DNA from 3 places in the Desulfosporosinus youngiae DSM 17734 genome. Region 3 is predicted to be linked to each of the others. Evidence: riboswitches for the same ligand, from Rfam matches in the RefSeq annotation. Region 3 holds a riboswitch; each other region holds the start of a gene.
The links. Region 3 has a riboswitch for cobalamin ahead of DESYODRAFT_RS10930 (ABC transporter substrate-binding protein). Riboswitches for the same ligand answer to the same signal wherever they lie in the genome.

Region 1 (7,546 bases), 420 kb from region 3:
AAGGCCTCCCTGACCAGACCTACCGGAGTATCGGGGCGGCGGTAACGCAGAATAATCTCTTGTACCGTCTCTATGTGTTGAGGACGGCCCTTGCTTTTGGGATTATAGAGGGCGAAAATGAAATCTCCCTCTGCTGCCAAGCGCACTCGTTTCTCAATAACTTCCCAAGGAGTCAACAAATCACTTAAGCTGACTACGGCAAAATCATGCATTAAAGGAGCACCTAACATGGAAGCCGCTGCTGAGGCTGCTGTTACTCCGGGAATGATTTCCAAGGGCAGATCCAACAGGTTCTCTTGCTCCAAACACTCAATAATAATCCCGGCCATGCCGTAAACCCCGGCATCTCCGCTGCTTACAACAGCGACCCGGTGCCCCTCGGCAGCGATTCGGATCGCTTCACGACAGCGGTCGATTTCCTGACGCATTCCGGTGGCTACAATTTGCTGATGGGTTAAAAACGGACGAATTAAGTCTATGTAGGTTTTATAGCCCACGATATATTCAACGTCATTTAATACCGACTGAACCTTAGCTGTCATATGGTCTTGGTCCCCGGGTCCGAGGCCTACAACAAAGAGTTTTCTATGCTGATCGCCACTGTGACCCCCTGCCCCTTGGTTTTCGGCAGGACCAGCCGTCCCATTTTGGCTCCCAGTAAACTCGCTGCTTCGCATACACCGTCCACTCCTATCTTTTCGCTTACAAAGTTTGATCGACTCAACTGTTCTTGACGATTAACGGATTGCAATTCATCCGCTGGAAAGGTTTTGAAAGGGACCCTCAAGGATTTAGCCGCTTCAATCAGGCCCACTTCATCGGATTTAAGGTCAATACTATAAATTCCTGAGATTCCCTTGAGGGAAGCGCCAAGCTGTTCTACTGCTGTCGTAATCCGTTCCAGAATGACTTCCTTGGCCACCCCTCGCCGGCATCCTACCCCGACACTTAAAATTGGCGGTATTAAATACAGGGAATCCGGCTGAATAGCTGACTTGGGAAAAACATCGATAATAATGTTCGCATGATCGTTTTCATTTTCAGACAAGAAACGATAATACGGATCCTTCAGCCACGCATCATGCTCCGGCTGCAAAGGATAATTTGCCCGAACAGTGAGGAGCTTTTGCTCCAAAAGCAAACGGTTGACCGCCGGCAAATGCCGGACAGGTTCAACTTTCCAGCCATACCTGCGGGCGTACTCGTCCGGTGCCACCATCCCTCGCCCATCCGTAGCTGTCGTAATAACAGGCACTGCCCCAATCCGATCAGAGATTAGAGCGGCCCAGGCATTGGCACCGCCTAAATGCCCTGAAAGCAAAGGAATGACGAATTTCCCTGTTTCATCTAAGACAAGCACTGCCGGGTCCCGATCTTTACCTTCTATTAAGGATGCGATCTGACGCACGACAATTCCTGTAGCCATGACAAAGATGAGAACGGAAAACTCTTGCCACAGATGCGGGACAATATCGCTCAAACGGGAAAAAGATTCGTATTGGATATCAAAGTTTGTAGTTTTATTTAACTGAGTTTGCTGTAATTGTCCCTGTTTTGGCTCACCGGGATTGTCTCTTGGCCCAACTGCTTTTTCATGAACATAAAACGCTGGAACAAGGGTATCCGGCAGAATCTCTCCAATACGCAGGATCGTATCTAAGCCGCGGTCCGTCAGCGATATAAGAGCTGCCTTTGATTTTAGATTTACGTCCGATTTCACGTCTCTGTCCCTTGCCGGTATTCGTGGGTAAAGGTTGGATCATAGAGCTTCGAACGGGCATATCCCCGCGCCGGATCCAGGAAATCCCCAACTAAGATTTGAGCCTGTTTACGAATCCCAGCCTCTTTGACTTTCTCTACGATGGTTTCGAGGGTTCCCAGAAGAACCTCTTCGTCCGGCCAGCTTGCTTTGGCAACGACTGCAATGGGGGTTGAGGCAGGATACCCGCCTTCCATTAACTCCTTTACCACAGATCCCATATCCTGAACACTTAGGAAAATCGCCATACTGGCTTGATGTTTGGCTAATTTGGCAAGGGCTTCACGCTCCGGAACCGGAGTACGTCCGGCTAAGCGCGTGAGAATCAAGGTCTGGCTGATATCCGGCAGGGTAAATTCACGCTTAACCGCTGCAGCGGCGGCAAAAACCGAACTGACCCCCGGTATGACGGAATAGGGTATTTCTTGCTTATCCAGATATTCGAATTGTTCCTTAATAGCTCCATACATGCTGGGATCTCCTGTATGGAGACGGACAACTGTTTCTCCATTTTTGCTTCCCTCAAGCATCAAAGCGGCCACTTCTTCAAGGGTGAGATGGGCGCTGTCATGGAAAGGAGTTCCCGGACGACAAAGTTCCAGTAATTTCGGGTTAACCAGAGACCCGGCATAAATCACGCGGTCCGCTTGCTCCAAGGCACGGGATCCTTTAATGGTAATCAGTTCAGGATCTCCCGGACCGGCACCGACGAAGATGACCTGGCCGTTAGTTTTTTTCTGGTTCACTGTTACCCCTCCCTAATAAATCTTTTTTAACCAGCAGTAAACTAAGATAATCGATTTTTTCGGATTGGAAATCCTTAGGGTTAGGTTCCCAGCGGATCTTCTCTTCGGATTGTCCCAGGCGGGTTAACAAGACTGCTTTTCTATCGCGTTCTTCAAGAAGAGTCAGCATTGCCGGCAGCCTTCGGGAGACTTTCATTAAGACCAAATTAGGGAAATCAAGATATTCTCCCACATCTTCGGTACTTGGCAAAACCAGGAGAGGTTCATCCCCTGTGGCAAGGGGCAAGTTGATTCGAGCCGCTGCAGCTGCCATAGCTGTGATCCCAGGTACCGTGACAATACACTCCTGGGGCAATTCATCCTGGAGATTGTTCAGCAAGTAACTGTAAGTACTGTAAAGGGAAGGATCACCCAGTGTAATAAAGGCCACAGATCTTCCCTGCTTCAATTCAGCTAAGATAGTTTGGGCTCCATCCAGCCAAGCCTTTGCTAAAACTTGCTGATCCGAGGTCATGGGCATTTCAAGTTCGACCAGCCGGACATTGGCGGGACAATGAGTTTTAGCGATATCCCAGGCTACACTTTCCCGGTCCAGCTTGGATTTTGGGATAGCTACCAGATCAACCGACTGAAGGACATTAACGGCTTGCAAGGTCAGGAGCTGAGGGTCGCCGGGGCCGACTCCGACTCCATAGAATTTTCCCCAAGTTGTATTCATCACTTTTCCCCTTTTCGTGCTGAGATTATAAAGATTGGATTTAAGGCTTGTGCCATATGCAAATCTTGAACTGCTTTCCAGCGAACTGCTTGAATTGACACGGTGTCAATATCCTGATAATTAAAGTCTGTGAGAAATTTTAAGCCTTGAGCAACAGTTTCGATCGTAACTGCAGTGATCACGATTCTTCCCCCTTCAACAAGGGGAAGGGTCTTCAGAATTTCCGCTAAACGCCCATTACTCCCGCCAATAATACAGACATCGACGGGAGGCAGCTCAGGGAAAACATTAGGTGCCGCCCCACGAATCAAGCGGAGATTTGAGACGTCAAACTTATGTTGATTGGCAAGAATGAGTTCTTGAGCCTCAGGATTATGTTCGATGGCATAAACGACCCCTTCAGATGCCAGACCTGCGGCTTCAATACTAATGCTCCCTGTACCCGCCCCAATATCCACGACACAGTCTTGTTTCGAAATTTGGGCTTTGGCGAGTACTTGCACACGAATTTCAGACTTGGTCATGGGAACCTTGCCCCGCAGAAACTCTTCATCTGGTATTCCCAGCCTGGACCCGGGAGCTTTTTTGGTAGAATACTTAAGGGACTGGGGATGCTGATTTCCAGCCTGATTGAACGAAGGATCGCTATCCTGCCCGCCGGCAGGATGAAGAATAACAATTGCATTCTTTAACAAGGTCGTTTCCTGAGCTAATTGCACGGCATCCATTGTCGCCCAAAATTCCTCCGGATAAGCAAGGGCATTCCCGATGGATATGATTGGATTAGAGCCGCGGTCCAAGTAGAGTTGGGCAATTTTCTGAGGGGTATTTTCCCCGCCGGTTAAAACCGCTGTTGGATGAGTTATCACTTGCGGAAGTACGGATAACTCCCGGCCATGAACACTGGCAAACGTCGCCTCTTGCCAGGGAAGCTCCGCTCTGGCAAAAGCAAATTGCAGAGAACTGATTCCAGGATGGACATCGATTCGCTCTTCTGGAAATTCCCTCTTTAATCTGGGTAAAAAACTAAAAAACCCAGGGTCGCCGGAAACAAGTACCCCGACCATTTTCTTTTCAAGAAGTGCACTCCGAATAACTTCGACACTGCTGGCCAGGTTACCGGATAGAGTATACCGGCGTCCTGCGAAATCCGGAAAGAGTTCAAGAGCCCTGGACCCACCGATTAAAATCTCGCAGTTTTTTACAAGTTCGTAAATTGCAGGGGGCAACCATTCCGGCCTTCCGGGGCCGATACCAATGACCTGTAGCATACATTACTCCTCTTCCATAATTTGTCGTTGTTTCAGAAATTAGAGAATCCTTCCTAATAGTATGGGCATTAAAAAAACGAGCCTGAGCAGCTCGTATGGTTTACCTTTATAAACACACACATCTCCCATCGCTCGTAGGTTTGTGATGTTACTTAAGGCAGGCTTTCTGGCTTCATATCATCATTCTCTTCCCTCATCCGTAATTTGATCGTCGGATTTCTGAAGAGAACTCCTTGTTTACAGTGGCGGGACCGCATCGGATTTTCACCGACTTCCCCTTTTTGATCCTCTCTTGCATAAGGAACCTTAAGACGACAATATTAAATTCATGACTGGTTATTCGACTGATAGTTGTATATTCTATAAGTATATACTAAATTCCTCTTTTTCAAATAGGATAATCTATAAAAAAATTGTGATTAATGAGACATTCCTGTAAACATTCAGAATTAACGTCCTTCACAACTATCCGTTATTCCTAAAGGTTTGTGCTTTTGGTTATAATCATAATCTGATCCTTTTAGAATTTGCTATAAACATTATTCAGTCCGTAAGTTGTATCCATCATTCTTGTTCCGAACTGGATGATGTGTTAAATTAACGTTAGGAAACAAATGTTAAAAAAGGGGGTATCTCCTTGGCTAAGAGTCTGCCGCCCTCAAAACAAAGGTTCACGTACGGGGATTACCTCACATGGCCCGAAGATGAACGCTGGGAATTGCTGAATGGTATAGCCTACAATATGACCCCTGCCCCTTCGCGCAAGCATCAGGAGATCTCCGGTCAGCTGCATACACTATTTAATAATTATTTAAAAGGCAAACCTTGCCGGGTTTACGCTGCGCCTTTCGATGTACGCCTGCCCCAAATGCAAGAGAGTGACGAACAGATTTCTACCGTTGTTCAGCCGGATATTGTCGTGGTATATGACAAGAATAAATTGGATGATCGTGGGTGTCAAGGCAGCCCTGATCTGGTTGTTGAGATTACTTCCCCCTCCACCTTTCAAAAAGACCTTAAAGAAAAATTCAACCTGTATGAGCGTGCAGGTATTCTAGAGTACTGGATCGTATATCCGGAGCAAAACACTTTAGCTGTGTTTCATCTTACAAATGAGGGTAAATACTCCAGACCGGAAGTGTATACCGAACAAGATTCAATGATCGTAGGTATTTTCGCAGACCTTATTATCGAACTTCAAGATGTTTTTTCCTAAGACTATGCTCCGGTCTCCTTAAAATTATGAAAATAACAAACCTTTCGACTGCGATAGCACGAAAGGTTTGTTCGCGTTTTCCCATTGCCATTTAACTATGCAGTCTATCAATCTTGTGACCTGACTCCATTATTTCATGATCATAACAGAACTTGCTTTAACAAGAGCGGTGACGTCCTCTCCAACTTTTAATCCCATCGAATCTGCCGACCCAGTGGTAATTGAAGCGACTACTTCAGCTGGTGCACTAACGTCTATAATCACTTCAGTCGATACCGGACCTTTCTTTATTTCCTTAATTGTCCCTTTAAGCTGATTTCTCGTTGATAATTGCATATGTATCACCTCCGCCACACAAGTATGATCGCAGCCAAGCGACATACGTTAGTATGACCAAACCAAAATTTTACATACACAAAACCATTTTTACATAACTCCTGAGTATTTCTACGATTCAATTGTCCTTTTCTGTACATTAATTAACTGACTGAGAATGCTTACGGCTATTTCTTCAGGAGTCTCTGCTCCGATTTTCAGACCGATGGGTGAATACAGTTTTTCTAACGATTCGCTGGAGACTCCCTCTTCCTCCAAGTCAGCTTTTATGGCTTTAACCCTTTTGCGGCTGCCAATCATCCCGATATAGGCGGCCGGCTGATCAATCACTTTCCGCAGGCATATTTTGTCATGGCGATGCCCCCTTGTAATAATCACGATATACGTCTGCGGATTTATAGTTATAGCTTCAATTGCCCGTTCAAAATCGTCACAGATAATGGTATCACAGGTGCTAAAGCGGGCAGAGTTAGCAAAGGATGGACGATCATCGACCACCGTAACCTCATACCCAACCATTTTCGCCATCGCTGCCAGGGGGACTGCGATATGCCCCGCACCTAGAATCAACAATTCCACCACCGTCGCCGGAGGCTCAATCAGCAACCGGAAAGCCGCTTTTGTCACTGAGGTTTCACATTGCTTGAACTCAGAATCCAAACTAATTAGTAAGGGTTGGCTTCTTCCGAGACTTATTTTGGCACTATCTATAGCAGCTCTGTTCAGCTTTTCTAAACCAAGATCGCCGAAAATGTCTCCGTTATTCTTAATGAACAGCTTTCTCCCCAGCAATCCTTCCGCAGTCGCTTCAATCACTGTTACCAGCAGGGGATTTCTATTATTCTCTAAAGCTGACAGATAATCTTTCCGTAGATTGATCTGTTCCCTATCACTTTGAGGACCCAAATAGTCAATGAATAATTCCATGACCCCTCCGCAGACCATTCCTTCCTCTTGGGCAATGTCCGCCGTCATATTTAAAGAATGCCTGATAGGTGTGTATGAATCTATAACACTAAACGCCTCCCGCCTGGCCTCGGCCTCGCCACATCCGCCACCGATGGTTCCAATTGCCGTTCCGTCAGGAAAAACCAGCATTTTTGCTCCGGACTTGCGAGGAGTTGACCCCAACACACTGATTACAGTAATCAAGGCAGCCTCCAAGCTCTGATCAAATACCTTTTTCAGCCCGAGGTATATCTCTTTTTCCATCAATCTTGTCCTCCTAGATCAGCCTTCCAAAGCTCATGTAAAGGCATCTTTCGTTTCTCTCCTTTGAATGTCGGGAAATAAGGTCTATTGATCCGAGCAATACATTTCCAGGAATTAAAATAGCTGCCTATTCCATTCCGGCGAATAGCGCAATTCCACTTCCACAATTTCCCCTGCCTTATATCCTTTACTCTTTCCTGGTGTACTGAGAGTGGCGTTGGATCGAATCAGCCTGGACATAGAAGCAAAGCGTCCTATTGGTCTGGCTACATAAGATCCGCCGGTTTT
Region 2 (7,546 bases), 360 kb from region 3:
GGTTCATTAGGAAGATTAGATTTCCTCTGCACTTCAGCTGCCATATACACCCTCCTGTATTTTGTGATATATTTCTCAAGGTGAAGGACCAAAGACTCAGCTAGTCTTTGCTTAGGTTTAGTGAAACAATCTCCTTTCTTTTGTGTTGTATTTTCTGCTTGTACTTGTTCTCTCAATCGTATTATACATAATCCAAATAGCACCATAAAACAGAAGCTTATTGTCCTTGGTCACAACAGAATGTGGTTACTCGCCCGTTGTCTGGCAGGAGAGTTCCAGAGAGTTTAAAAACTTTTGGGCAGCAATTGACATAGGGCTGTGAGCCGAACTTACCCAGGTATAGACAAGCTTTAAGCGCAGAGGGGACTGAACGGTGCATTCTTTTAAAAGCCGGTGATCACTCAGTTCAAGCGCAGAAATAAGCCCCATAGCCAGACCGTCAATGATTGTCTGACGGAATAACTCATTATTAAGGGTTTTTAAAAATACCTTAGGTGATTGATGGACCTCCTGAAAAATGAGAGAGACAATCTCACTGTATTGCTTTGTTGCGAAATAGACCATAGGCAGCTTGACCATTTCCTGGGCAGAAGCCGTCTGCTGTTTGCTCAGTGCCCAGGTTTTTGGAATACAGAGGATCAGATCATCGCGCAAAAGCTCTTTATAGGCTAACTCAGGATAGGTATACAAAACCCGGTTTTGAGGATCTTGATAATAAGCTTCAGGAAAATTTATGAGACCTGCCACTGCAGGATCTTTCTTAATAGCGGCAATGGTTTCTGAAGGCGAGCTCTCTTTCAAAGACAAATTAACCTTCGGATAGTTTGACTTAAATAGTTTCAAAGCTCTGGGTAAAACTGCCGTACCGGAATTATGGGAATGAAAAAGGGTCAGATCTCCGCTGACCGGTGAGGTTTGCTGCTGAGCAAGCAGTTCCAGCTCGGCCTTAAGTTCCTCATAGGTTTCAACGATCTCCTTTGCTTTGCGGATGGTCTTTTGGCCGGCCTCTGTTATGGTTGTTCCCTGCCGGCTGCGATGAAATAATGTAACATTAAGCTCTTGCTCCATCCGTGTAATTATTTGGCTCAGACCTTGCTGAGAAATATGCATTTTCTCAGCCGACAGCGTAATCGACCGAGACTTGGACAATTCAATCAGGAGTTTTAAATCGTTGATACGCATCCCTGTCACTTCCTATTCGATAGTATCTTAGTTATTCTAACTTGGTTCCGGCAGGTGTACAAGGCAGAAGATTATCGTCTTTATTCTCAAACTTCAAAGTGGGTACAGGCAATAAGAAGCGTTCTTCTCTCAGGATAAAATGGGAGAAGGACGCTTTTCTGTTCCGCTAACAACTAATCCTTGTGATAAAGAACAATGAAGTCATGTTTTATATTGTACTATATAGAACTATATAATGTACTGGAAAGAACAAGGAGGAATACCTCTGAAATAAATCTGTTTATAAGGAGTGAACGTTTTGAGGAGCTATTTAGAAACCGAAAAACATTTGATTACCCTGCAATCTGAGTCAGAAGCAACGTTTTTAGCTGAGCTTAGGTCCGGAGGCTATACTTTGGAACAGCCTTTGGTTGTCGAAAATCCCTATTTAATTAATCCCCTGGCCGCAGTTATTTGTTTTAAGACCGATGAGGAAACTTCAGCCCAAATAACAGTCAAAGGAAAAACTGCCGAAGGTGATTTGACCCATACTTTTGCCTCAGCGCAAGAACATGTATTACCGATTTACGGATTATATGACAATTACGAAAACACGGTGGTTATAACCCTGGGCAATGGAAAAACCTCAGTGGTTACAATAAAAACCGAAGAACTGGACGTCAATAAAGCTCATTATTGCCATACCACACCGGAGTATTTCGGCAAAGACCTTATGGTTGTCTCCACGACGACACCGTTAGTGGAATCCGCCAGAACGGCGGGTTTTGATTATGCAGGGGATTTAAGATGGATTATCACCAATAAACAGAGCTGGGATATTAAAAAGCTGGCTAACGGAAGACTTCTGTACACAGCCTACCGGACCATGCAAAAACCTTACTATACCGTTGGACTTATGGAAATGGACTTCTGCGGTAAAATCTATAAAGAGTTCCGGCTGCCGGGCGGCTATCACCATGATGCCATTGAGTTAGAGAACGGCAATATTTTAGCTGCCTCCGATAATGATTTTAATGAATCCGTTGAAGACTATGTGGTCGAAATTGACCGAAAAACGGGGGAAGTCGTTAAATCCTGGGATCTTCTGAATATTTTGCCCAGGGAAAAAGGGAATGCAGGGGATTGGAACCACCATGATTGGTTCCACAATAACTCTGTCTGGTATGACAAAGCCACGAATTCGATTACTATGTCCGGCAGACACAAAGATGCCATCATTAACTTCGATTATGATACGGCCAAGCTTAACTGGATCATCGGCGACCCGGAAGGCTGGGGGGAAGAGTGGCAGCAATATTTCTTCAAAAATGTAACCAAAGGTGATTTCGACTGGCAGTATGAACAACATGCGGCGAGAATTCTGCCCAATGGTGATGTTTTCGTTTTCGATAACGGAACCTATCGCTCGAAAAACGAGGCCGCCAGAGTTTCACCCGAAGACAACTTTTCCCGAGGGGTTATTTATCGAATCGACACTGCTAAAATGGAAATCGAACAGGTTTGGCAGTATGGCAAGGAAAGAGGCGCCGAATTCTATTCCCCTTATATTTGCAATGTCGATTACTACAATGAAGGACACTATATGATTCACTCCGGCGGGATTGCTACCTATAGGGGAAAACATACCGATGGTTTAGGCGCAATGCTCTTAAACAAATATAAGGATGAGCATATTCATCTGACCTTAGAATCCATCACTGTTGAGGTTGAAAATGATGACGTAAAATATGAATTGAAGGTTGTGGGCGGTAATTATTACCGGGCCAGAAGGCTTGCCCTCTATGATGAAACGACCAATTTTACCCTGGGTAAAGGAGAATTCCTCGGTGGATTTGGAGTAACGCCGGAATTTGGTTTGAAGGTTAAATTCAAAGACGCTGGAGAAGAACTGCCGGCAAAACACAAGCTATCCTTAATTCTTGAGGAAGATCGTCTGGCTCTTCGAGCAAGCTTTAAGGAAGGATCTGAAGTTTTCCTGGAATTGAAGGGTGAAGAGGAAACGAAGTTCTATTCAGTGCCCACAGTGGTTCATGATGTTACCGCAGCTTGTGTTTCCTTTGAGGAGCAAAGCGATAATGATTTTCAATTTTATGTAAGCCGAGAAGGGTTGACGGGCGACTTTAAGCTCTATTTAAATATTGACAATAAACGATATGACACTCATTTATCCGTGGCACTCTAGAAATAAGGGTTAACAAAGGAGTGAAGAAAATGTCCTTACCGCTATTAAATGCTGAGCAGTTCGAAGAGCTTATTTATGATAAGGGTGAGTCCTGCTTGGTTATCTTTTCCAGAAAAAGCTGTCATGTCTGTCAGGGAGTCGTACCTATCTTAGAAGACTTAAAACCGCAATTTGAAGGTCGGTTTGGTTTTTATTATGTCGATGTTGAGGAAGAGAAGGCTCTATATCAACGGTTTTCGTTAAAAGGGGTTCCGCAAATTCTCTTCTTCAAGAATGGTGAATACCAAGGCAAGTTAGCCGGTGCCGTTGAGGAAGAGGATGTCGAGGAAAGAATCACTGACGTGCTGAATTCAGAATCATGAGGTGGAGTGAGGAAATGGCTGGTAGGTATGATTTACTGATTATTGGCGGCGGACCCGCCGGGTTGTCCGCCGCGATTTATGGGGGGAGGGCTAAGCTTAAAACTTTGGTTATCAACAAAGGGACCGTTGGCGGCTTAGTGAATACGACCCGTGAAATTGTTAATTATCCCGGTTATTCGCAAATCAGCGGTTCTGATCTCATGCTTGACTTTAAGAAACATGCCGAAGGCTTTGGTGTGGAGTTTTTAAGAGATGAAGTTGTGAGTACCGATTTTTCTCAAGAAACTAAAATAATTAAAACCAAAAAGGGTAAGGAATTTGCTGCTAAGGCTGTGATCATTGCCGGCGGCAGTGAGCCGAGGCTCCTGAATATCCCCGGGGAAAAAAGACTCCGAGGCAGTGGGGTGGCCTATTGCGCTACCTGTGACGCGGAGTTCTTTAAAGGGGAGGACGTGGTCGTCATTGGCAGCGGGGATCAAGCCATTGAGGAAGGTATGTATATCACCAAGTTTGCCCAAAAAGTAACGGTCATCGTACTCCATGATGAAGGGATTCTGGATTGCAATAAAATCAGTGCCGAACGCGCCTTTCAAAATGAAAAAATGGAGTTTGTCTGGAACTCCACGGTGGAAGAGGTTTTGGGAGATGAGAGTGTTGAGGGAGTAAAAATTAAAAATATAAAAACAGGGTGTTCTTCAGAATTAGCCTGCCAGGGCGTCTTCTTCTTTGTCGGCATGGTTCCCTCCACTCAATATCTTAAAGAGAGTGGTGTCGGGATGGACAAGAGGGGATATATCCCCGTCGGCGTGATGATGGAAACCAATCTTGAAGGGGTTTATGCGGCCGGGGATAATCGGGTCAAATACTTGAGACAAGTGGTTTCGGCAGCCGGGGACGGGGCTGCGGCCGCCGTTGCGGCCGAGCGCTACATTGAAGAACTGGAGGCCTTTAATAGGAGCGTTCTTCAGAGTCAGCAAAAGGTTCTAATCCTCTTCTTTAATGCCTTAATCAACGAAAGTCTGGAATTTTGTACTTTATTAGAAGAAGTCAATGGTGAACTGCAGGCCGCTCAAGCCGAGGGTTACAGGATTGTCAAACTGGATATAGCCACTAAGAAGAATCTTGCTAAGAAATATGGTATAGAAAAAGTCCCTTCGGTTGTGATATTAGATCATGGTGACGAAATCGGCCGCTTAGAGTGCAGCAGGGATAAAGAAGCCGTTCGCAGGCAGTTGCCTTGAACAAAAAGTTTGGAGCAGCCATTATGCTTGACCAAGTTGTCGTTTTGTGTTAAGTTTAATTCGGTAATTTAATAAATGAGCAAGTGATTTTTCTCTAGCGGAGAAAGACAGGGGAAGTTCGGTGAAAATCCGACGCGGTCCCGCCACTGTAAGGGAGAGTTTCTGCCACATTCACTGAGGGAACTTGGGAAGGAGGCAGTAAATGAAGACCCCGAGCCAGAAGACCTGATTGCTTATGCTTTACTCACGATGGATGGGTGAAGGGATTTGTCAATTCAGCCCTTCTTTTTGAAGGGCTTTACTTATTTCAATGAAATGAAAAAGGGTGTGCAATGTTCCCCGGCGTCTTCCTATTCTAGTGAGGAATTCTTGGAAGAAGGTGTTCTCTATGCAGCTGCTTCAGATTTCTAATTTAGAGCAGCCGGAAGTGCTGCGGCTGAAAAATGTCTGGAAAACCTATCCCGGGGGTTATCAGGCGGTCAAAGGGATTTCATTCTGCATTCGGCGGGGGGAATGCCTGGGGCTGGTTGGAGAAAGCGGCAGCGGCAAAAGCACGCTGGCCCGTTGTCTGCTGGCCTTGGAACGGATGGATGAAGGGGAGATCTGGTTGAACGGCCGCCCGCTTCATAAGTTGACCTCTGCTCAGCTTTATCAGGCTCGCCGGGAAATGCAGGCGGTTTTTCAAAATCCGTCAGGTTCATTTAACAGTAAACTGACGATTATGGATTCCCTTTTGGAACCCATTCGCTGCCAGAATAAAGGTTGTCCCAGCTTTCTCGGCAGCCCAGGCATGAGTGAGTGGAAAATCGCAAGCAGCTTGCTGGAACGGGTTCACTTGCCCGCAAGTTACCTGGACCGCTATCCCAGTGAGCTGAGTGGCGGTCAAAAGCAGCGGGTTGCTATCGCCCGGGCAATCAGTGTGGAGCCTTCCCTGATTGTTTTAGACGAACCAACGGCCAGTCTGGACGTATCCATTCAGGCTAAAGTGCTTAATCTGCTGAAAGACCTCCAGGAAGAGTTGTGCCTGTCCTATCTTTTCATTTCTCATGATCTTAGTGCCGTTCACTTTATGAGCGAACGTCTGACGGTTATGCAGCGAGGAGAGATGGTGGATGTCTGTGAGGGGAAAGATCTTTTTGATAGCAGATAGGTATTTCTAAATATTATAGCCTCTAGAATGAGGTAATCCTAAAAACCAAAAGCGTCCGGATTGATTTTGATCAGTCCGGGCGCTTTTGTGCTAAGGGCTTTTAAAGTTAAACCCCGAAAGGCTAAGACCCGGAAGGCGAGACGAGAACTCGAAGGACCAGATATGCCCTATCGCCAAAAATTAGTTGACTAAAGCATCTAATAATAGTTGGCTAAGTCAGATAAATATGTTATTTTATAGTGAAATAATTATTGAGGAGGCAACCATTGAATTCGATATATACACCATTGGTGCACAGCATTCGAAAATTTAACCGATTTTACACGAACATACTTGGACTTTTAGATCATCATATGCCGGGCAGTGAATTCTCGTTGTCGGAAGCTCGTGTACTGTACGAAATCGGGCATATGGAGAATTGTACTTCTAAAAAATTAATTGAGGAACTAAGAATTGACTCAGGCTATCTAAGCAGGATCATAAAACGCTTCGAGAAGCACAATTTAACGTATAGGGTGAAGTCCAGTGAGGATGGCCGGTTGTATTATTTTTACCTTACTGATGTTGGAAAAGAAACGCTTTCAAGGCTGGATGACCGATCCAATCAACAAATCTATCAGATGATTGTCCAATTACAGGAGCAAAACCAAAAAAGGCTTGTCAAAGGAATCCAAGCAATTGAAAGTGCTCTGTCAAGAGATTCTGTTTTTGGAAACGAGACGATCAACTTGCGTTGCGAGTTGAAACCTGGAGATGTGGGTCAGCTAATTCATCTGCATGGTTGGATATATGCTCAGGAATGCGGGTTTAACCATGTTTTTGAAGGCTATGTTTGTAAGACTTTCTATGACTTCTTTGAAAGCTATAGTCCGCATAAGGATAGGTTTTGGTTTGCTGAAGTTGATGGAGAGATGATAGGAGCTATTGCAATCGTCGGACATTCGGCGGAAAAAGCTCAGCTTAGATGGTTTATACTTCATCCGGAATTTCGAGGAATAGGTCTTGGCAGCAGGCTATTGAATGAAGCCATACAATACTGTAGAGAGAAGGGATATAAAACTATATTTTTGGTGACCACGGAAGACCAAAAAACAGCTATAAAAATGTACGTAAAAGCTGGATTCAAAAAAGTAGCTGCGCATGAAAATCAGGCATGGGGCAAGGATTTAATTGAACAGACCTTTGAATTGAATTTATCGTGATTATGCCTGATAATATCTCCTGCTCTTATATTGTGCTAGAAAAATGCCAATGCATTTAGGTACGGATAAAGTTCAATTCGCATATGTATGCCGGCAAGCATGGGAATATCGAGATGTCAAGATGTAACGTTCCGGGTCCCACGTCAAACGCATGAGAAATAGCTAAAAGAGCGAAAGATATGGTAAACTTTCCCCAAGAGAAGAGGGGGGTTTATGATGAAAGAGCT
Region 3 (7,546 bases):
TACAAAAGCGTTTTACTAATATTCGTACCTTCATATTTGTTGACATGTTGCTGGAAGTGACCGATTTTTTTAAGGAGCAGGAATGGGATAAGGCTCTGAACTCTCTTAGCACTCTCAAAGGATTTAATCTTACCGGGTACTCCCATTACGGAAATGTATTGCACCAATTTAACGACACTTACCGCACTTGCCTTAACCGCAAAACAACCGTTTTGATTTTGGGTGATGCTAAAAACAACCGGAACCGAATTGATGGGAGCGACGTTTTGTCTCAAATCAAAGAAAGTGCTGCGGCTTTATATTGGCTTAATCCAATAAGTGAGGATTTATGGTATAGTGATGATTGTGTTATGGAGAACTATATCAAAGGCTGCAGCGCGGTCTATCACTGTTCAAATTTGGAACAATTAGAACGGTTCATTGCGGATGTTTTTTAGAACTAGTCAATGGGAAATCAGAGACCCCGGCGTCTTAATGCAAAAGATGCCGGGGCTTTTATTATAGAGAAATCACGAGAAATAAAGGAATAAGATAAAATGGGTTCTAACAATTGAAAAAATCTAGATTCCGTGGTATTCTTGTCCTGAATTTTAGTTTTCGTTAGAGTTGGATTTGGGGGGGAGAACTCCTCCTACTCTATCTAATTATAAGGTTTTTATGTTGAATATAGAGGTTTATTGGCGTATTATCGCCGGTTTTTAGTATTTTGAACTAAATATTACGTTGGCTAAGATATACGATTGAGAATGATAAGCTAGCGTGCTATGATAATAATACCATTAATTGGATAAATCTTAGTAAAGGAGAGTGTTTACTATTCCATTATTGCATGATAAAAACGAATATACATATGCAGACTATTTGAAGTATCCAGACGATGAACGATGGGAAATTATTGACGGAGTACCGTATATGCAAGCAGCTCCAGCACCTGCACACCAGGAAGCACTGACAGAATTAGTAAGACAAATCGCTAACTATTTATCAGACAAACTCTGCAAAGTTTATCCTGCGCCTTTTTGCGTTAGATTACCATTAGGAAATGAAAAGAATGAGAAGGAAGTTAAGAACATTGTCGAACCTGATATATCCATTGTGTGTGATAAATCGAAACTAGATAATAACGGTTGCAATGGAGCACCAGAAATGATTATAGAAATCATTTCTCCTTCATCCGTAAAAATGGACAGGGTAATAAAGTTCAATAAATATGAAAAAGCCGGTGTTCAGGAGTATTGGATTGTAGAACCTGATCAAAAACTCGTTAGTGTCTTCGTTTTGCAAGGTAATCAAAGATACGGCAGAACTGAGTTATATACTGAGGATGATGAAATAATGGTATCAATATTTCCAGACTTAATCATAGATTTGAGTAAAGTTTTTGCATTTTAATGGGTTTACCGGCACTTACCCCTAATTCGTTAAGGAGTTATTTTGGTCAGCAGGATCTTGGTTCGGCTTTCCGGGAGGGTAAACAGATGGATGATGGTTCGATCTTGATATTCCTGAACAAAAACATAGGCGGTCAGAGCACCAAATAAGATGGGGAAAAGCAGGTACAGTTTGATTTGCAAAAAACTGTTTGAGAGATTTTTAAAAGGGGTCCCTTCAAGAACCGAGGAAAATAGCTCAGGACTGGGACTTGCTATTGCAAAAGAATCCTTGAGCTGCATGGAGGGACGATTAAGGCGATTTATTTTACCAAAGCCATTGAATTTGTCTTAAAAATTCCCATTTCTAAAACTTTTAACGGAGACAAGTTAGTTGAACCCGAATGTTTGCTATCTATCATTTTTTAAGGTAGACTAAGAGGTAGTGACAACTGAACACATTAGTATGGACTGATAGGGTTCGCTCAGGAGCGGTACGTAACAGATTTAAATACTTAAAACTTAACCGGCAAACGAAAGCCTTGAGGTACATCAAAGTTTGATATAGTCTCAAGGCTTCTTTTCTTATATATAGTGACATTAAGTTTGAGGGAAGTGGTATAAATTGGCTGAAGATATAAAGTTTGAAAGCTGCAGCTGTAATATTATCCATGAGGATGTTATTGCCATGGTAAAATCTACAATGCCCTCGAAAGAAAAATTATTTGATATGGCTGAACTTTTTAAAGTTTTTGGCGATAATACTCGAATAAAAATTATTTGTGCTTTATTGACGGCTGAAATGTGTGTTTGTGATATTTCGGCCCTTCTAGGTATGAACCAATCAGCCATTTCCCATCAACTTAGGATATTAAAACAAACCCGGTTAGTTAAATTCAGAAAAGAGGGTAAAGTGGTCTACTATTCCCTGGATGACGAACATGTGAAACAAATATTTGACTACGGATTGCTTCATGTTAACCACAGGTAATATAATGACAGTTGTGTAAATTAGCTTGTGAATTTAATCAGAATATGAAATTTTAGGGGTGATATGCTGTCTTGCAGGGTCGGTATAGGAGGAATTGCCTCTATATAGAATTCTGATAGAATTTAAGACACAAATTATAGCTACTCCCGTATCGGCAAATACAGCCATCCACATATTTGCAAACCCGGCTAAACCCAGTACCATAACAAGTGCTTTAATTGCTAAGGCAAAGACAATATTTTGAACCGCAATTTTATTTGTGATACGAGCGATAGAAATCGATTGTGGAATCGCCTCCATAGCGGATGTCATGAAGACGACGTCCGCCGCTTCAATAGCGGCATCTGCACCGCTTCCCATAGCAGCCCCTACATCCGCACCGGCCAACACAGGAGCATCATTGATGCCGTCTCCTACAAACATGACTTGCCCATAGGAATCTTGAATCTTGCGCAATTCTGTTAATTTTTCATGGGGCAGCAATTTGGCACGAATGTCGTCAATGCCCGTTTGAGCAGCTACTGCCTCAGCACTGCTTTTGCCATCACCTGTTAGCATGACTGTTAAAATATCTAATCCTTTGATAGCGGAGATGGCGGCAGCGGCATCTTCTTTAATGGTATCTGAGATAATAATATGACCAATGAATCTACGATTTAGAGCCACCAGCACTTCTGTGCCATACTGCTCATTTTTATAATCAGAAAGATCAATCTGAAATGATTCCAAAAAATCGAAATTTCCACAAAGCACTTCACCGTCCGAAAGGGTAGCTTGAACCCCTCTCCCTGAAAATTCGTTTACTGCCGTTGGCCTTTCTAAAGATAAACCCTTGGCGCAAGCAGCATTCACGATGCTGTTGGCAATAGGATGGGTAGACGTTCGTTCGCAGCCGGCGGCCAGAGCCAATAAATAATCTGCTTCAATATTACCTGTGGGAACGCTGTTTTGAACAACAAAGTTTCCTTCAGTAATAGTCCCGGTTTTATCCATGGCTACAACTTTGATATCTTTAATGGCCTCTAAAGCAGCTCCACCCTTGAACAGAATACCTCGTTTGGAACCTGCTCCGATACCTGAGAAAAATGCCAGAGGTACACTTAAGACCAGAGCACAAGGACAACTGATAACCAGGAAGGTTAAGGCAGTGTAAACCCATTTTGTCCAATCGCCGGTTATAAGAGAAGGAACTATAGCGGTAAATAGAGCTAAGATAACCACAAAGGGTGTATAGGCACGTGAAAATCTAGTAATAAAACGATCAATTTTGGGCTTGCTGGCAGCAGCATTTTCCACGGAATCCAAAATACGAGTTACCATAGATTCTTCCAGAACCTTTTCCACACGAATCTTAATCACACCTGAAGTATTAATGCAGCCGGAGGTTACCTTATCACCTGATGCAACCTTAACAGGTACTGGTTCGCCGGTCAAAGGGGAAGTATCAAGGCGGCTGTCTCCTTCAACGACGACCCCATCTAAAGGAATTCTATCCCCGGGACGAACCACTAAGATATCGTCAACTTGGGCATCGCCTGAAGGAATGATGCGAACATCTTCACCGACTAACAGATTAACAACTTCTGGACGCATATCCACTGCACTCATAATCTGACCACGGCTTTTTTCGACTGCAACGTGTTCAAATAATTCACCGATACGATAAAAGAGCATAACACCTACAGCTTCGGCAAACTCGCCGATGCAAAAAGCTCCCAAGGTGGCGATACTCATTAAAAAGTTTTCGTCAAAGATACGGCCCTTAAACAAATTGTTAATGGCTGTCCACACAATTCTGTAACCTAATATGATATAGGCCAGAACAAAAAGTATATTGACAATCATAGAGCTGCCTGGGAGAACATGCTTTAGAATCTCCCCGGCAATAAAAACAGCAGAACCGATTCCAATAAAAATACCAGACTTAAGGTTATCCGATAACTTATGCTTGTTTCCGGTTGTTTCCGGTGCCGTATGAACAGTCGTTTCTTTTGGCACGACTTTAACGTCCGACTCGATGGAGGAACAGATTTTTTGTATTTCCGGGAGCATGCTTTCTGGTGAAAGCCCACTTACTTTCAATTGTTTTGTTGCAAATGTAATAGTCGCATTATTTATTCCAGTCAATTCATTAATACGTTTTTCCATTTTAGAAGCACAGTTGGCACAGCCTAAATTTTCTAATATAAACGTTTTAGTTTTAACGATACCAGGAGATTTCGTTCTCGGTACAACTTTAACGTCCGGCTCGATGGAGGAACAGATTTCCTGAAAAACCGGAAGTAGTTTTTCTGGATCATTGGCAGCTACGTGCAATTGTTTTGTGGTAAAAGAAATGGATGCATAGTCTATTTCCGGGAGAGCTAGTATCTTCTGCTCCATTTTTGATGCACAGTTGGCGCAGCCTAGATTTTCTAATAGATAAACCCGTTTTTCCGACTTGGTATCAGTCAGGTCGCCAGGATCTCTTGTGAGAGTTTTTTCACATACATCAGCGTGATTGACATGAATGTGAAAAAGTTCATTTTGACCGGCTTGAGGATGTCCTGAACTATGTAGATGTTCGTTTTGATGAGAATGGTCATGACCACAGCCGCATTCGTGATGAGAATGGTTATGATCGCTGTCGCATTGGTGATGAGTATGACTATGTTCTTCGTTTGATGAATTTAATAAATTACTCATTTTCTACCTCGCAAAAACTTATTTGATGATACGTGAACAGGTGCTCATGTGTAAATATAAGCATACTTCTTGGAAAAGGTCAATGTTTTATCCGGCAAAAAAATAAATATTTATTTAGAGTACAACTGATTCAGTTTAGTTTAAACGGGAGAAGCCAATTTCAAAGGATTAAAAATTATAATTAAAATGTCTTATGAATCTCCGTATTATAGTATTATAGCTGCTATTGCCTTGGAGGAAGATAGTTTAAGTTAGTATAAGCTTTTTAGGTTTGATGAAAAGAGCAAAAATTTGGGGAATGGCTATTGAAAAAGGAAAAAGGTTATGATACCCTGTAAAAAATGCAAGTAAATTAAATAAAATGAGATAAAATGTAATTTGCTTAGTATTATTCAAGTAAGTGAATAGTTAGGAATAAGTGATTTTTCCCTGAGGGGAAGAATTGAAAAGGGAAGTCAGTTGAAGCTGACGCGGTGCCCGCCACTGTAAGAGGGAGTCAACTTACATATTGTCACTGGGGAAACTATCTCCCGGGAAGACGTGAGTTGATGATGAACTTTAGCCAGGAGACCTGCTTATTTCCAAGTCTGAGCTGCCTACGGGAATATTAGGGGGGGTGTTTGTGTGTATTTGAGAGTACGTTTATCGTCAAATACCAGCTAAACCTTTTACCTTAGATAGGGTAAAAGGTTTTTTATTTTTAGGCCTTTACGGCGAGTGAAGGTTGTGAAGGAGGAGAAAATTATGAGAAAGATTGCAGCGTTTTTGTTAGTCATGATGTTTCTGGCTGTGGGGTGTTCACCTTCTAAAAATGTAATAAATGCAGAAAAAGAAGCAGTAGTAAAAGATGAGATTGTTATTTCCGCGGGTGTCAATTTGGTGGCCGGCGGTTTTGATCCGACTGCAGGCTATGGCGTATGGGCGCCGGATATATTTCACAGCCATTTATTGCAAGTAAAAGAAAATAATCAATTGGCAAATGATTTGGCCGCATCTTATGATATCAGTACAGATGGATTAACATACACGTTTAAGATACGGGATGATGCAAAATTTGCTGATGGTCATCCCTTAACTTCGGAAGATGTGGTCTTTACGTTTGAAACAACGAAAAGTAAAGCTTCTGCTGCGGACCTGACAATGCTGGATTCAGTTGAAGCGTTAGACGCAAGTACGGTTGTTTTTCAGTTAAAATACCCATGGTCCCCCTTTGTATTTAATCTAAGCGAGGTCGGAATTGTACCAAAGCATGCGTATAATGAAACCTATGGCGATCATCCCATGGGCTCCGGAGCCTGGCAAGTCGCAGAATTTGCCATTGATCAGAAGTTGATTCTTGTACCTAATGAACATTATTACGGTGCAATGCCGAAGTTTAAAAAAGTAACAATCTTAAAACTGGATGAAGATGCAGCTCTGGCGGCGGCAAAATCAGGACAGCTGGATTTGGTACTTGTTGAATCTGAGTTTGCCAACACGCAGGTTGAAGGAATGAAACTTTATAAGATGTCTGCCATGGACGCTTTTGTAATTAACTTGCCAACGATTCCGGAAACGATCGACTCTTCAGGGAAAAAAGCAGGCAATAATGTGACAAGTGATCTTGCGATTCGCCAAGCTTTAAACATAGGGATAAACCGGCAGCTCATTACACAAAATGCTTTGAACGGATTTGGACAAGTTACCTATGGAGCGGCAGCGGAACTTCCTTGGAGCAATGGCGACAAGTTTGAAGACAACCGGGTTGAAGAAGCCAAAAAGATATTGGAAGATGCAGGCTGGAAGGATACTGACGGTGACGGCATCCGGGAGAAAAATAATGTCAAGGCGGAAATCCTGATTACAGGCCGAAGCAATGACCTGGCGCGTTATAATACGGTAGTTGCCCTGGCGGAAGATGTGAAAAAGCTTGGTATACAGATTATCCCAAAATCTGCTCCTTGGTCAGAATGCCGGGATGCAAGAAACTTACCGACTTGCTGGGTTTTTGGTCAGCCTAATCCGATAGAATTCTATCGTTATTATGATTCTTCGCAAATCGGAGTAGCGGTTATAGGTAATCCGGCTTCCTATACCAATCCGGAAGTTGATGGCGTTATCAAAAAAGCCCTTGCTGCAACGAACTCTGACGAGGCCAATAAATATTGGCAGGAAGGACAGGCTCTTGCTCAAAGGGATGTTCCGTATTTGTGGATCGTTCGACCGGAAGTTACTTATCTTGTCAGAGAAGGGCTTGAAATTCCCTCCTTGAAGAAATTGCCGACACGCGGGCAGGGGATATCTATTGTAGAAAATATGAATGATTGGTCGTGGTAGTTGCATGGGGACTTCAGTGTATAAAGTATTTGCCCGCTATTTCAGCAGTACTTTATTGCGGATGCTGACTCTTCTTGTGGCTGTCAGTCTAATCAGTTTTACGCTTATTGTTCTGTCGCCGATTGATCCCATAGACGCTTATTTGGGCGACGCCAGCGTTTCCGAAGAGCAAAGGGTTAATATC

Region 1: it holds a riboswitch for cobalamin, as region 3 does, so the genes downstream of both, DESYODRAFT_RS12725 (bifunctional cobalt-precorrin-7 (C(5))-methyltransferase/cobalt-precorrin-6B (C(15))-methyltransferase) here and DESYODRAFT_RS10930 (ABC transporter substrate-binding protein) in region 3, are expected to answer to the same signal.
Region 2: it holds a riboswitch for cobalamin, as region 3 does, so the genes downstream of both, DESYODRAFT_RS12490 (ABC transporter ATP-binding protein) here and DESYODRAFT_RS10930 (ABC transporter substrate-binding protein) in region 3, are expected to answer to the same signal.

Annotation. Positions count from the first base shown of each region.
Region 1 is NZ_CM001441.1:2,758,680-2,766,225, reverse strand. Features, by position in the region: gene cobJ (precorrin-3B C(17)-methyltransferase) at 1-542, opposite strand, end outside; gene DESYODRAFT_RS12740 (cobalt-precorrin 5A hydrolase) at 569-1,720, opposite strand; gene cobM (precorrin-4 C(11)-methyltransferase) at 1,717-2,505, opposite strand; gene cobI (precorrin-2 C(20)-methyltransferase) at 2,486-3,223, opposite strand; gene DESYODRAFT_RS12725 (bifunctional cobalt-precorrin-7 (C(5))-methyltransferase/cobalt-precorrin-6B (C(15))-methyltransferase) at 3,223-4,494, opposite strand; cobalamin riboswitch at 4,634-4,818, opposite strand; gene DESYODRAFT_RS12720 (Uma2 family endonuclease) at 5,132-5,710, shown strand; gene DESYODRAFT_RS12715 (TOBE domain-containing protein) at 5,840-6,046, opposite strand; gene DESYODRAFT_RS12710 (XdhC family protein) at 6,158-7,258, opposite strand; gene DESYODRAFT_RS12705 (molybdopterin molybdotransferase MoeA) at 7,373-7,546, opposite strand, start outside.
Region 2 is NZ_CM001441.1:2,701,438-2,708,983, forward strand. Features, by position in the region: gene DESYODRAFT_RS12465 (MFS transporter) at 1-44, opposite strand, end outside; gene DESYODRAFT_RS12470 (LysR family transcriptional regulator) at 247-1,182, opposite strand; gene DESYODRAFT_RS12475 (aryl-sulfate sulfotransferase) at 1,481-3,364, shown strand; gene DESYODRAFT_RS12480 (thioredoxin family protein) at 3,394-3,726, shown strand; gene trxB (thioredoxin-disulfide reductase) at 3,741-4,967, shown strand; cobalamin riboswitch at 5,036-5,214, shown strand; gene DESYODRAFT_RS12490 (ABC transporter ATP-binding protein) at 5,356-6,117, shown strand; gene DESYODRAFT_RS12495 (bifunctional helix-turn-helix transcriptional regulator/GNAT family N-acetyltransferase) at 6,384-7,319, shown strand; gene DESYODRAFT_RS12500 (ISAs1 family transposase) at 7,533-7,546, shown strand, end outside.
Region 3 is NZ_CM001441.1:2,337,595-2,345,140, forward strand. Features, by position in the region: gene DESYODRAFT_RS10905 (VWA domain-containing protein) at 1-437, shown strand, start outside; gene DESYODRAFT_RS10910 (Uma2 family endonuclease) at 817-1,392, shown strand; gene DESYODRAFT_RS29945 (ABC transporter permease) at 1,422-1,673, opposite strand; gene DESYODRAFT_RS10920 (ArsR/SmtB family transcription factor) at 2,059-2,361, shown strand; gene DESYODRAFT_RS10925 (heavy metal translocating P-type ATPase) at 2,395-5,046, opposite strand; cobalamin riboswitch at 5,446-5,639, shown strand; gene DESYODRAFT_RS10930 (ABC transporter substrate-binding protein) at 5,791-7,362, shown strand; gene DESYODRAFT_RS10935 (ABC transporter permease) at 7,367-7,546, shown strand, end outside.